DNA from 2 places in the Actinomadura luzonensis genome. Region 2 is predicted to be linked to the other one. Evidence: riboswitches for the same ligand, from Rfam matches in the RefSeq annotation. Region 2 holds a riboswitch; the other holds the start of a gene.

The links. Region 2 has a riboswitch for thiamine pyrophosphate ahead of thiO (glycine oxidase ThiO). Riboswitches for the same ligand answer to the same signal wherever they lie in the genome.
Region 1: linked by a shared signal. The riboswitch ahead of MF672_RS11415 (purine-cytosine permease family protein) and the one ahead of thiO (glycine oxidase ThiO) in region 2 are both predicted to bind thiamine pyrophosphate.

What each region holds. Positions count from the first base shown of each region.
Region 1 covers NZ_JAKRKC020000001.1:2,377,862-2,384,941, forward strand. Annotated here, with positions in the region: gene MF672_RS11400 (MFS transporter) at 1-1,149, opposite strand, end outside; gene MF672_RS11405 (winged helix-turn-helix transcriptional regulator) at 1,241-1,666, shown strand; gene MF672_RS11410 (rhodanese-like domain-containing protein) at 1,663-1,986, shown strand; TPP riboswitch at 2,039-2,151, shown strand; gene MF672_RS11415 (purine-cytosine permease family protein) at 2,142-3,488, shown strand; gene MF672_RS11420 (methylated-DNA--[protein]-cysteine S-methyltransferase) at 3,451-4,023, opposite strand; gene MF672_RS11425 (ATP-binding protein) at 4,112-5,980, shown strand; gene MF672_RS11430 (ATP-binding protein) at 6,123-6,560, shown strand; gene MF672_RS11435 (YidC/Oxa1 family membrane protein insertase) at 6,607-7,080, opposite strand, start outside.
Region 2 covers NZ_JAKRKC020000002.1:2,985,715-2,992,794, reverse strand. Annotated here, with positions in the region: gene MF672_RS44270 (polyprenyl synthetase family protein) at 1-556, shown strand, start outside; gene thiE (thiamine phosphate synthase) at 901-1,539, opposite strand; gene MF672_RS44260 (Rv2175c family DNA-binding protein) at 1,517-1,894, opposite strand; gene MF672_RS44255 (NAD(P)/FAD-dependent oxidoreductase) at 1,925-3,088, opposite strand; TPP riboswitch at 3,170-3,287, shown strand; gene thiO (glycine oxidase ThiO) at 3,278-4,543, shown strand; gene thiS (sulfur carrier protein ThiS) at 4,540-4,740, shown strand; gene MF672_RS44240 (thiazole synthase) at 4,733-5,488, shown strand; gene pknB (Stk1 family PASTA domain-containing Ser/Thr kinase) at 5,667-7,080, shown strand, end outside.

The sequences.
Region 1 (7,080 bases), on a different contig from region 2:
GATGCCGTCGGTGGCGACGATCGTCAGCGGGCCGTAGACGAAGGCGAACATCAGCCCGATCAGCAGCATCGACGGCAGCATGGCCGCGTACGCCCAGTCCAGGCCCACGCCGAGGAACAACGCGTAGGCCAGCAGCCCCGACAGCAGCCCGCCCAGCACCACCCGGGCGTTGCCGTACCGGTTGACCAGCCACGGCGTGAGCGTCGGCGCCAGCACCACGTCGGCGGCCGCCGCGAGCAGCGCGAGCCCGGTCTCGATCGCCGACCAGCCGCGCAGCTCCTGGAGGTAGAGCGTGAGGAGGAACTGGAAGCCGAAGAACGAGGCCGTGAGCAGGGCCGCCATGAGGTTCGTGCGGACCAGCGCGCCCGCGCGGAAGATCCCCATCCGGACGAGCGGGGCGGCCGAGCGCCGCTCGATCGCGGCGAACGCCGCCAGCAGGGCCAGCCCGCCGGCGAAGGCCGCGACGGTGAGCGGCAGGCCGTCGCCCGGGTGCTCCAGCCGGACGACGCCGTAGACCAGCAGCATCATCGCCCCCGTCACGGTGGCCGCGCCCGCCAGGTCGAAGCTCCGCGCAGCGGGCCGGCCGGCCGCGGGCGGCTCCTTGAGCAGGGGGATCGCGGCGAGCAGCAGCGCCGCCGACATCAGCACCGGCGCGAAGAACACCCAGCGCCACCCGACGGCGGCCAGCAGCCCGCCGATGACCAGCCCGAGCGCGAAGCCGCCGGCGGCGGTCCCCGCGTAGACCAGCAGCGCCCGGTTGCGCAGCGGGCCCTCGGGGAACGTCGTGGTGATCAGCGACAGCCCGGCCGGGGTCAGGAACGCCGCCGCGACCCCCGTCACGAACCGGGCCACGAGCAGCACCCAGCCCTCCTCGGCGAAGCCGCCCAGCCCGGAGAACAGCAGGAAGACCGTCAGCCAGAGCAGGAACATCCGGCGGCGGCCCAGCAGGTCGGCCGCGCGGCCGCCGAGCAGCATGAAGCCGCCGTAGCCGAGCACGTACGCGCTCACCACCCCGCTCAGCGCTCCGGTGGACAGGCCGAGGTCGGCCCTGATGGACGGCAGGGCGACGTTGAGCATGGCCACGTCGATGCCTTCAAGGAAGATCGCGCCGCACAACACGGCGAGCACGCCCCAGTGACGGGCAGGCATGGGAAACCCCCGGTTACTAATCGGCCTATCGGTTATCTCTGGTAACCGTCCACATCTTGGGCCAGGATGGGATGCCATGGAAGAAGGCACTTTGCCGGTACTCGGTTACTGCGAGAGCACCAAGGACGAGGACTACGACGTCCGCCAGTGGGACACCCGCGAGGACTGCGAGGTCCGCCAGATCCTCGACCGCGTCGCGGACAAGTGGTCCCTGCTGGTGATCGCCCTGCTCGACTGCAGCAGCCTGCGCTTCACCGAGCTGCGCCGCGAGATCGACGGCGTCAGCCAGCGCATGCTCAGCGTCACCCTGCGCCACCTGGAGCGCGACGGCCTGGTTACCCGCACGGTCCACCCCGTCGTGCCGCCTCGGGTGGAATACGCGCTGACGCCGCTCGGCCGTACCCTGCACGAGACCATCAAGTCCCTCGTGACCTGGACCGAGACGCACCAGCGCGAGATCGCCGCCGCGCGCGCCGCGTACGACGCGCGCCGCGCGGCGGAGACAATGGAGGCATGACCGTTCCTGAGACCGAGGCCAGCGCCGTTCCCGCAGACGCCTACCTGCTCGACGTCCGTGAGCAGGACGAATGGCTGGCGGGCCACGCGCCGGAGGCCGTGCACATCCCCATGACCCAGATCCAGGGGCGCGTCGAGGAGATCCCGGCCGACCGCACCGTCTACGTCGTCTGCCGGGTCGGCGGGCGCTCGCTGCAGGTCGCGGCCTGGCTCAACCAGCTCGGCCGCGAGGCCGTCAACGTCGGCGGCGGCATGCAGTCGTGGCAGGCCGCGCGCCGTCCCATGGTGAGCGAGACCGGCCAGGAGCCGTTTGTCGCATAACAGCCCCATATGGCGCTTCCGGCGCCGTTGAGGCATCATGAGGGCACAAACTACAGATCGTCGCGGGAGCTTGGGGCAACCAGGCTGAGAGGGCAGCTACCGCTGCTGCCGACCGCCTGAACCTGTCCGGGTAATGCCGGCGTAGGGAGTGAGCGATGACGCATGTCGCCGACGAAGTTCCGCTGACCCTCGAAGGAACCCCGCCCAAGACGCTGGGCGTCCTCGACCAGGGCGCCCTCTGGGCCAACCTCGGCGTCAGCCTGCTCGGCTTCTCCGGCGCGCTGTTCCTGCTCGACCCGCTCGGCGACGCCCCGCTCAGCCTGGCGGCCGCGCTCATGGCGGCCCTGGTCGGCAGCCTCATCGGCACGGCCATGGTGGGCCTGTCCGCCGTGCCGGGCACGCGGACCGGCAAGCCGGCCATGGTGCTGCTGCGCGGGCTGTTCGGGGCGAGGATCTCCTACGTGCCGACGGTGCTCAACATCGTGCAGATGCTCGGCTGGGGCGCGTTCGAGCTGTGGGTGATCGCCAAGGCGGCCACCGCGATCTTCGGCGGCGTGCCGTACCAGGTGTGGGTGCTCGTCGCGGGCGTCCTCACCACGGCGCTGACGATCTGGCCGCTCGGCTCGATCCGGCTGCTCCGCCGGTACGTGACCGCCGGCGTGATCGTGTCGATGGTGTGGTTCGCCTGGTTCTTCCTCAACGAGGCCCCGGCCCACGCCGGCGGCTCCTGGACCGCCTTCCCCGCCGCCGTCGACTACGTGATCGCGCTGTCGGTGTCGTGGGTGCCGATGGCCGCCGACTTCGCCCGGCACTCGCGCTCCAGCCGGGCCGCGTTCACCGGCGTCGTGGGCGGCTACACGCTGGCCCAGGTCGCCTGTCTCGGCCTCGGCGTGTACGCGGTGGCCATCGCGGGCTCGGCGGCGGTGACGGCCGACAGCACGGCGGTGTTCGCCCCGTTCGTGGCGGCGCCGCTCGGCGCGTTGTTCTTCGGCGTCCTGGTGCTGCGCGAGACCGACCAGTCGTTCGCGAACGTCTACTCGACGACGGTGTCCCTGCAGAACCTCATGCCGCGCGTGGACCGGCGGGTCTTCTCCGTCGCCATCGGCCTGCTGACCGTCGCGATCGCCCTGGTCGTGGACGTGACCTCCTACGGCGCGTTCCTCGGCGTGATCGGCGCGGTGTTCGTGCCGATGTTCGCGGTGCTGGCCGTCGACTACTTCCTCTTCGCCCGCTCCGGCCGCTGGGACACCGCCGAGGACGCCCCCTCGCGCTGGAGCATGCTGCTGCCCTGGGCGCTCGGCTTCGCCGCGTACTGGCTGACCACCTCGACGCCCACCCTGCCCGCCTGGGACGCTTTCTGGGCCGGCGCGCGCGCCGCGATCGGCTTCACCCGCGAGCCGTGGATGAACGGCGCGCTCGGCGCGGCCCTGGTGGCGGCGCTGGTGACGCTGCTGATCGGGCTGCTCAGCGGACGCCGGCCGCGGCCCGCCGTTCGACGTTGAGCAGGTGCTGCTTGGCGGCGAGGCCGCCCGCGTAGTCGCCGAGCGCGCCGTCCTCGCGCACCACCCGGTGGCACGGCACGATCACGCAGACGGGGTTGGAGGCCAGCGCGTTGCCGATCGCGCGCAGCGCGCGCGGCCGGCCGATGCTCTCGCCGATGCTCTCCAGCGTCGTGGTCGTGCCGTACGGCACCGCCATCGTCTTCTGCAGCACCGTGCGCGCGAACGGGGTGGCGAGCGACAGGTCGACCGGCGTGGCGAAGGCCCGCAGCCGCCCCGAGAAGTAGGCGTCGAGCTCGCGGCGCACCGGGTCGAGGCGGCGCGCGTCGGGGCCGATGAAGCGGCCCACGTTCCTGCTGATCAGCTCGAAGACGTCGTTCTCCGGCTCGAAGGAGCAGGCCACGATGCCCTTGGCGGTGACGGCCAGCACCTGGCGGCCCAGGGCGCCGTCGTAGGTGCCGAACGCGATGTCGGGCGTCTCTCCCCGGTAGGTGCTGGAGGTCACACGCAGCAGGGCGTCAAGGTCGCCGCTCGTCATGCCCGCACCCTCCAGGGAAATCGTCGTGACCGCAGCGTATCGGACGGATCGCCCGACGCACCCACCGCGCCACGTGCACTATGGAGGAGTGGGGGACCTATGGGCCGGTAGTGACGATGAGATCGCCCGCGCGGTGCTCGCCAGCTCGCCCAACGCCGTCGTGGCGGTCGACCGCGACCAGACCGTGCTGGTCTGGAACGAGGCGGCCGAACGGCTCTTCGGCTGGCCGGCGGCGGAGATGCTGGGGCGGCGGGCGCCGATCGTCCCGCCCGAGCTGAGCGCCGAGCACAACGCGGCGCTGGAGCGCGTGCGCACCGGCGGCCAGGTGTCGGTGCGCACCAAGCGCCTCGACAGCGGCGGCAGCCTGCTCGACGTGCGCGTGGACATCAGCGCGCTGCGCCTCGGCAGCGCCGTGGCCGGGTACGTGTGCGTCCACCACCTGGCGCGGGCCGACGAGGTCGCCAAGGAGCGCATGGCCCGCCGCGCCCGGCTGGTGCGCCGGCTGACCGACGTGGTGGGCGACCTCAACTCCGACCTGGAGCTGTCCGCCGTGCTCGACCGGATCTCGGCCAGCCTGACGGAGCTGACCGGGGCGGACGCCGGCGGGTTCGTGCTCATCGAGGGGGAGCGGCTGCGGCTGGTGAGCACGTACCAGCTGCCGGAGAGCATCCGCGGCACCACCACCGACCTGCGCACGAGCCTGGTGGACCGGCTTTTACGCACCGGCAAGACGGTGCTGCTGGAGTCGAGCGGCCTCGATGACCTGGTGTGGGCCCGGCTGGACGGCCTGCACACGATCGCGCTCGGCCTGGCCGCGGTCGGCGGGCGGCCCTACGGCGCGCTGTACGCGCTGTTCGCCCGGCGCACGCCCGGCCACCTGGAGCTGGAGCTGCTGGAGCTGCTGGCCGGGCACGCGGGCATCGCGGTCGGCAACGCCGTGGCCTACCAGGACGCGGTGCGGCAGCGGGCCCACGAGCGGGCCGTCTTCGACGCGAGCGCCGACGGCATCGCCGTGCTCGACGAGGCCGGACGGGTGGTGCGCTGGAACCCGGCCGCCGCCGAGATCACCGCGATCCCCGCGGAGAGCGTGCTCGGCGGGCCGCCGCCGTTCCCGCTGCCCGCGCCCGGCGAGAAGCTCACCTTCCAGCTGGAGACGGGCCGGTGGCTGGACGTGGTGAGCGCGCAGATCGAGGAGACCGGCGAGGTCGTGGTCGACTTCCGCGACGTGACCCGCGCCAAGGAGCTGGAGGAGGCCAAGGACCTGTTCCTCGCCACCACCAGCCACGAGCTGCGCACGCCGATCACGATCGTGCGCGGGTTCGCCTCGACGCTGGACGCGCGCTGGGACAAGCTGAGCGACCTCGAACGCCGCTCGGCCGTGCACACGATCGCCGAGCGGGCGAAGTCGCTCGGGCAGCTCATGGACCACCTGCTGCTCGGCGCGCGGGCCGGCGCGGACGAGCTCAAGGTGCGCATCGAGGAGTTCGACCTGGCCGAGCGCATCCACGCGGCGACGCTGGGGCTGCCGGTGCTGTCGGACCGGCACCGGGTGGAGGTCTCGATCGGCGACGGGCTGCCGTACGTGCTGGGTGACGCGCTCGCCACGGACATCGTGCTCGGCCAGCTCCTGGAGAACGCCTTCAAGTACTCGCCGAAGGGCGGGCTGATCAGCGTGGAGGCCTGGCCCGAGGACGACAACGTGGTCGTCGTGGTGGACGACGAGGGCGTGGGAATCGCCGCGCCTGACCGGGAAAGGATCTTCGAGCGTTTCGTCCAGGTGGACAGCGGCGACCGGAGAAGGTTTGGTGGAGTAGGGCTCGGGCTCTACATCGTCCGCAGCCTGGCGAGGGCACAAGGGGGAGACGTGAGCGCACATCCGCGGCCTGGAGGGGGCACCAGAATGCGGTTGGTCCTGAGGGGCTCGACCCCTATCGGATCCGACACACCGATGCGGTAACGAGGTGGTCACGGTTGAGCTGATCTATCTTCCAATGTGTACAAGCTGTGATCGAGATGCGGTTTCTGGGATTGAGTAACGGGGCATTTCGGTCGTACCGGGGAGTGTTCCCGCGGGGGGCACAGGGAACGGGGAGGTGGGTGTGTCAAGCGTGGTGCTGCTGCCGTACGCGCCGTCCAGCGTCGCCGTCGCCCGCCAGCGTCTGAGCACGGACCTGCAGGACAGCGGGGTCTTCTCCACCGCGATAGACGATGCCGTGCTCGTGGTGAGCGAGCTGCTGAGCAACGCGCTGCGGCACGCGCATCCCCTGCCCTCGGGCATGGTGCGGGTGGCCTGGCTGCGCAGCGACGACCACATCGAGGTGGCGGTCAGCGACGGGGGTGCGGCCACCGAGCCGCGAGCCGGCCGCCCGACCCTGTCCTCACTCGGCGGGCGCGGGCTGGGCATCGTGGAGTACGTGGCGGAGAGCTGGGGGGTGCGGCACGACGGCGACACGACGACGGTGTGGGCGATCCTGCCCGCTCCTCAGTCCACCTCGATGAACGGGCAGGTCGCTGCGGCGTTGAAGGAGGCCGGTTAGCCGGTCTCCCGTGGTGTGGCCGGCCCTGGGGAGGGCCGGCCGGGCGTCAGGCGGTCGCGCCGGCGGGCCGGCGGTAGAGCACGGCCCGCTCGGCGGTCGCCCACGCCGTCGACACCAGCAGGTAGAGCCCCGCCGCGAGAGGCAGCACCAGTACGGCGAGCACGGACCCGTACGGCGCCAGCCGCGCGAACCGCCGCAGGAGTTCCGGCTGCTCCTCGCCGATCCTCAGGTTCTTTGCGGACAGCCAGGCCACCGCCGCGACCAGCACGATCAGCAGAACAAAGACCGAAACCGGCACGCTGATCAGACCGAAATGCGCCACCGCGCCCGCGAGCTGCTCCCCGAGCGGCGCCCCGAACAACGTGTGCCCGGCCAGCGCGGTCGGATGCGTGGCCACCCGGTACATCAGCCACAGGAACGGCATCTGGGCCAGCATCGGCAGGAACCCGGCGAACGGCGAGCTGCCTTCCCGCGCGTACAGCGCCCGGGTCTCGCCGAGCAGCCGCTCGGGGTCGCGCGC
Region 2 (7,080 bases):
CGGCCAGTACCTCGACCTGCTGGAGCAGGCCCACGGGGAGAACACGTTCGACTCGGCGCTGCGGGTGGCGCTGTACAAGAGCGGCAAGTACTCGGTGGAGCAGCCGCTGCGGCTCGGCCTCGCGCTCGCCGCGCGCAAGCTCACGCCCTGGATGGACGAGCTGTGCACCGGCTACGGGCAGCGCGTCGGCATCGCCTTCCAGCTCCGCGACGACATCCTGGGCGTCTTCGGCGACCCGGCGCAGACCGGCAAACCCGCGGGCGACGACCTGCGCGAGGGCAAGCGCACCATGCTCGTGGCCCGCACCCTGGCCGCCGCCTCCCCCGGCGCGGCCGCGGCCGTCCGGCGGCTGCTCGGCGACCCCCGCCTGGACGAGGACGGGGTGGCGACGCTGCGCGACGTCATCGAGGGCACGGGGGCGCTGCGCGAGTGCGAGGAGCTGATCGGCGTCTACCTGGGCGAGGCGCTGGACGCCCTCGCGCGGGCCCCGGTCACCGAGGAGGCCAGGGCGGCGCTGGAGGGCCTCGCGATCGCCGCCACCTCCCGCACCACCTGACCCGCACAAGCTGGACCGCCGCCGCCACTTCCGGCATCGCCAGACACGCGCCACCAAGCTGAAGCGCCGCCCCGTCCGGCCTGGCGGTCGCCGCCTCCCGCACCACCAGACCCCGCGAAAAACTGGAGCGCCGCCCCGTCCGGAGGGAGGGGGCGGCGCGTCGGGCAGAGGCGGGGTGCCGGCCGGAGTGCGGCCGGTGTGATGGGGCCGTGGCCCGGGTCGGTGGCCGGGCCGGCGGGCCCGACCGTGGTGGGGCCGGCTGTGGCGGGCCCGACTGTGGCGGGCCCGACCGTGGTGGGGCCGGCTGTGGGGGGCCGGAGTGCGACCGGCTGTGGGGGCTCCGGTCAGGCTGCCGCCAGCCGTTTGGCGAACTCGGCCGCGGCCGCGCCCGGGTCGTCGGCGTCGGTGATCGCCCGGACGACCACGACCCGGCGCACCCCGTACGACAGGACCTCGTCCAGGTTGCCGAGGTCGATGCCGCCGATGCCGAACCACGGCCGCGCCGTGCCCAGCCCCGCGGCGTGCCGCAGCAGCGGCGGGCCGGGGGCCGGACGGCCGGGCTTGGTCGGCGTGGGCCAGATCGGCCCGCAGCAGAAGTAGTCGACGCCCTCCTCCACGGCCGCGGCGGAAGCCTCGGCGGTGGAGTGGGTGGACCGTCCGATGACGATGTCGTCGCCGAGTATCTCTCGCGCGACCGTCACTGGAAGGTCGTCCTGCCCCAGGTGGAGCACGTCGGGACGGGCCGCGTAGGCGATGTCGGCCCGGTCGTTGACCGCCAGCAGCTTGCCGTGCCGGTCGCAGGCGTCGCGGAAGACTTCGAGGAGGGCGAGTTCTTCGCGGGCCTCCAGGCCCTTCTCCCGCAGCTGGATGATGTCCACGCCGTTGGCCAGCACCGTGTCGAGGAACTGCGCGAGGTCGCCGCGGTCGCGGCGGGCGCCGGTGCAGAGATAGAGGCGGGCGTCAGAAAGCGAGGGCCTGGGCACGCCGCTTGACCTCGGTGTGACGGCCGGCCCTGATCGCCTCGATGGGCGAGCCGGGCAGCGAGTCGTCGGGGGTGAAGAGCCAGCGCAGGGACTCGACGTCGTCGTAGCCGGCGTCCTGCAGCACGGTCAGCGTGCCCGGCAGGCCCTTCATCACTTCCTTTCCGTCGAGGAACACCGCGGGCACCTGCGGCCCGCCACTGCCCTCCCGGCGCACGCCGAGGAGCTTGTGGTCCTTGAGGAGTTGCTTGGCCCGCCCCATCGGAAGGTCGAGGCGCCGGGCCACTTCGGGGAGGGTGAGCCACTCGTCGACGAGTTGGTCGGTCTCCCGGTCGATCTGTGCAACAGAAAGCGTCACGGAACCACAACTACCACATGGCGTGCTTGCTCAAACAACACAATCCCGTAGGGGTACTTCTGGATCTACCAGGCGTTCCGCGTGGAGGCGGGCGCCCGCGTCGATGAGCCGGCGGCCCTGGACGAGGTCCCGGGGGCGGTCCACGGCGAAGACGGCGGCGAGGGTGTCGTCGGCGCGCAGCCAGACGGCCGACCACTTGCCCTCCGGGCCGCCGCGGTAGAGCAGGCGCTCGCCGGCCGGGTGGTGGCCCGCGTACTGGACCATGTGCCCGAACTGCTCGGACCAGAAGTACGGCACCGGGTCGTAGACGGCGTCCTCGCCGAGCAGGGCGGCGGCGGCGACCTCGGGGGCGTTGAGCGCGGTGTCCCAGTGCTCGACGCGGAGCCTGGCCTGGAAGCGGCGCGACCACCAGGCGGCGCAGTCGCCCACCGCGACCGTGCCGGGCAGCGAGGCGCGCAGCCGCTCGTCCACGACGACGCCGTTGTGCAGGTCGAGGTCGGCGTCGGCGAGCCACTCGACGGCGGGGCGGACGCCGATGCCGGCGACGACCACGTGCGCGTCCAGGAACTCGCCGCCGACCAGCTCGACGCCGCCCTCCTCGACGGAGTGGACCATGGTGTCCAGGCGCAGGTCGATGCCGTCGTACCAGCGTTCGGTGCGGGCGCCGATCTCGGCGCCGACGGCGGTGAAGAGCGGCGCGGGCCCGGCCTCCACGACGGTGACGTGGCAGCCGGCGCGGCGGGCGGCCGTCGCCACCTCGGCGCCGATCCACCCCGCGCCGATGACCGCGACGCGGGCGCCGGGCACCAGCGCGGCCCGCAGCTCGTGGGCGTCGTCCAGGGTGCGCAGGACGTGTTGCGGGCCGTCGCCGGGCAGCCTGACCGGGTCGGCGCCGGTGGCGATGACCAGGCCGTCGTAGCGCAGCTCGCCCTCGGTCGTCTCGACGGCTCCCGGGCGCAGCGCGGTGGCGGACACCCCGGGCCGGAAGGCGACGCGCAGCGCGGCGAGGTCGGTGTCGACGAAGGTGGTGTCGGACTCGCCCAGCAGCACGCTCTTCGTCAGGGGCGGGCGGTCGTAGGGGCGGTGGCGCTCCCGTCCGACCAGGGTGATCGTGCCGTCGAATCCGCGCCCGCGCAGCGCCTCGACCGTGCGCACGCCGGCCAGGCCCGCTCCCACCACCACGACATGGTTCACGACCAAGACCATAGACGGGCGCGCGGCCCGGCGGCGAAGGGGGGCGTGCGGGGACACGCCGGTGAGGTCGTAGGCTGTGGGCGTAAGACGCGCGGGAGTCCGGCCGTGACCGGGCTGAGAGGAAGGCTGCCAGCGGGCCTTCGACCGCAAGACACCTGATCCGGATCATGCCGGCGAAGGGAGCGCACGATGGACGCGAACGCAGGCGGCGCAGCCGCCGGGCTCTCCACTACGACCGCCGGGCTCTCCGGCGCGGGCGGCGGGCTCTCCGGGCTCACCGACGTGGTCGTGGGGGGCGGGGTCGTCGGGCTGTCCGTGGCGTGGCGGCTGGCGCGGGCCGGGCGGCGGGTGGCCGTGGTCGATCCGCGTCCGGCGCGCGGGGCCTCGCACGCGGCGGCCGGCATGCTGGCCCCGATCAGCGAGGTCACCTACACCGAGGCGCCGCTGCTGCGGCTCGGGATGGCGTCGCTGCGCCGCTGGCCGGCCTTCGCGGCCGAGCTGGCCGCCGACGCGGGCCTGCCCGCCACCGGGCCCGGGGTGGACCTGCGCGCGGAGGGGACCCTGGACGTGGCGTTCGGGGCCGACGACCTCGCGGCGCTGGACGAGCTGGCCGCGTTCATGGACAAGCTGGGGCTGCCGGTCGAGCGGCTGACCGGGCGCGAGTGCCGGCGGCTGGAGCCGATGCTGGCGCCGTCGGTGCGCGGCGGGCTGCTGGCGGCCGGTGACGCCTGGGTGGACCCGCGCCGGGTGACGGCGGCGCTGCTGGCCGCGCTGGAGCGGCTGCGGGTGCCGCTGGTCCGGGCCCGCGCCACCGGGCTGCTGCGCGAGGACGACACGGGAGCGGAGCCGCCGGGCGCGGGCAGGGTCGTCGGGGTGCGGCTGGAGGAGGGCGCGGGGCCGTCCGAGGTGCGGGCCGGGCGGGTGGTGCTCGCGGCCGGCGCCTGGAGCGGCGGCCTGGCCGGGGTCCCGGTGCGCCCGGTCAAGGGCCAGATCCTGCGCCTGCGCTCGCCGCGGCCGCTGCTCACCCGGTGCGTACGCGGCTCCGTCCACGGCTCGTCCGTCTACCTCGTCCCCCGGGGCGACGGCGAGCTGGTGGTCGGCGCCACCCAGGAGGAGCTGGGCTTCGACACCCGCGTGACGGCGGGCGGCCTGTACGAGCTGCTGCGCGACGCCAGGGAGCTGGTGCCCGGCGTCACCGAGCTGGAGCTGGCCGACGTGGTGGCGGGCCTGCGCCCGGGCACGCCCGACAACCTGCCGGTCATCGGCCCTGGAGGCGCGCCGGGGCTCGTCCTCGCCACCGGTCACCACCGGGGCGGCGTGCTGCTCGCGCCCCTCACGGCGGCCCTGGTCGCCGGGGAGAGCGGTGGCGAGGAGGCGGCCGAGCTGGACGCGCTGGGCGCGTTGTGCTCGCCCGCCAGGTTCCACGAGTCGGGGGGAGTTCAGGAGATCGCATGATTGTCCAGATCAACGGGGCCGCGCACGAGCTCGCCGACGGCACGACCGTGGCGCAGGCCGTACGGGCCCTGACCACGGCGACCACCGGGGTCGCCGTGGCCGTGAACGACGAGGTGGTCACGCGCGGCGCCTGGGAGACCACGGCGCTGCGCGACAGCGACCGCGTGGAGGTGCTGACGGCGGTGCAGGGTGGATGAGCTGATCATCGCCGGGGAGAAGTTCGCCTCCCGGCTCATCATGGGCACCGGCGGGGCGCCCTCGCTGGAGGTGCTCGACCAGGCGCTCGCGGCCTCGGGCACCGAGCTGACCACGGTCGCGATGCGGCGGCTCGACCCGGCGGCGCGCGGCTCGGTGCTGGACGTGCTGCGCGAGCGCGGCATCAAGGTGCTGCCGAACACGGCCGGCTGCTTCACCGCGGGCGAGGCCGTGCTGACGGCCCGGCTGGCCCGCGAGGCCCTGGGGACGAACTGGGTCAAGCTCGAGGTCATCGCCGACGAGCGGACGCTGCTGCCGGACCCGATCGAGACGTTCGACGCGGCCGAGCGGCTGGTCGCCGACGGGTTCGTGGTGCTGCCGTACATCGGCGACGACCCGGCGCTGGCCCGGCGGCTGGAGCAGGCCGGGTGCGCGGCGGTGATGCCGCTGGGCGCGCCGATCGGGTCGGGGCTCGGCATCCGCAACCCGCACAACATCGAGCTGATCGTCGAGGCCGCCTCGGTGCCGGTGATCCTCGACGCGGGCATCGGCACGGCGAGCGACGCCGCGCTGGCGATGGAGCTGGGCTGCGACGCGGTGCTGCTGGCCACGGCGGTCACCCGGGCGCAGCGGCCGGACCTGATGGCGGCGGCGATGAAGGCGGCGGTGTCGGCCGGGCGGCTGGCGCGGCAGGCCGGGCGCATCCCGCGCCGCCGCTACGCCGAGGCGTCCTCGCCCATGACCCCGTGACCCGTGACCCCATGACGACCCCGTGACCCCCGCGCCCTGCCCGTGACCCGGCCTTTCGTGGCACGGGTGGGACACAGCGGGGCCCGCGGGACTATGGTGCGTTCCAGGGGGCACGGCTCGGCATCGGTTTCGGGCGGCCGGGCCCTGCCGGTGCCAAAACGCCCGTAAACTCGGCGGGGTGGATACGACGACTGCGGACCCTCTGGTCGGGCGGCTCCTCGATGGACGCTATCGCATCGAGAGCCGGATCGCCCGGGGCGGTATGGCGACCGTCTACCTGGCGCTCGACGTGCGGCTCGACCGCACGGTGGCGCTGAAGGTCATGCACCGCTCGCTCGCCGAGGACCCCGCGTTCGTCAGGCGGTTCATCGGCGAGGCGAAGTCGGTGGCCAGTCTCTCCCACCCCAATGTCGTGCACGTCTTCGACCAGGGCACCGACAACGACGTCGTCTACCTGTCGATGGAGTACGTGCCGGGCCGCACGCTCCGCGACGTGCTGCGCGAGCGCGGCCGGCTGCCCGCCCGCGAGGCGCTGGAGATCCTCATCCCGGTGCTGGCCGCGCTCGGCGCCGCCCACCAGGCCGGCATGGTGCACCGCGACGTCAAGCCCGAGAACGTGCTGATGACCGACGACGGCCGGGTCAAGGTCGTGGACTTCGGCCTGGCCAAGGCCATCGAGGCGACGAACCAGACGCGCACCGGCGTGATGATCGGCACGATCGGCTACATGGCGCCCGAGCAGGTGCTCACGGGCGCGGCCGACGTGCGCAGCGACGTCTACGCGGCCGGCATCATGCTGTTCGAGCTGGTGACCGGGCAGCAGCCCTACGACGGCGAGACGCCCATGTCGGTCGCCTACCGGCACGTCCACGACACCGTGCCGGCGCCGTCGTCGCTGACGCCCGACGTGCCGCCGCTGATCGACACGCTCGTGGCGCAGGCCACGGCGCGCGAGCCCCAGGACCGCCCGAAGGACGCGACGGCGCTGCTGGTGGCGGCCGTGGACGCGCACCGCATGCTGCCGCGCACCACGATCCCGCCGCTGTCGCACGCGCGGCCGTACGGGCCGATGCGCGGCTCCGGCGCGATGTCCGCGCCCGTCACCGGGTCGATGGCGGCCCCGGCGGCCGCTTCCCTGCCCGGCCCGGCGCCCGTGCCGATGGCCGGGTCGATGGCCGGGTCGATGGCCGGGTCCGCGCCCGGCCTGCGCCCGCAGCCGCCGTCCCAGCCGAACGACCGCACCGCCGTGCACGCCGCCCCCTCGGTGCCGCAGGTCGCGCCCGCGCACACGCTCGTCCAGCCGCGCGCCGAGGTCCCCGGCCGGCGGCGGCGCGGGTTCCGGCCCAACTGGTTCCTGGTGGCGCTGGCCGCCTTCATGGTGGTCGCCATCGGGCTGACCGGCTGGTTCTTCGCCCAGCCCGACTACGTGCACGTCCCCGACCTGGTGGGCAAGAGCATGGCGCTGGCCCAGCAGGACGCCGCCAAGGGCGGCTTCAAGATCAGGACCGGCCAGGGCCAGTACGACGAGAAGACCGCCGAGGGCCTGGTCCTGTCCACCGACCCGCTCGCCGGCACCGAGGTCGAGCAGGGCG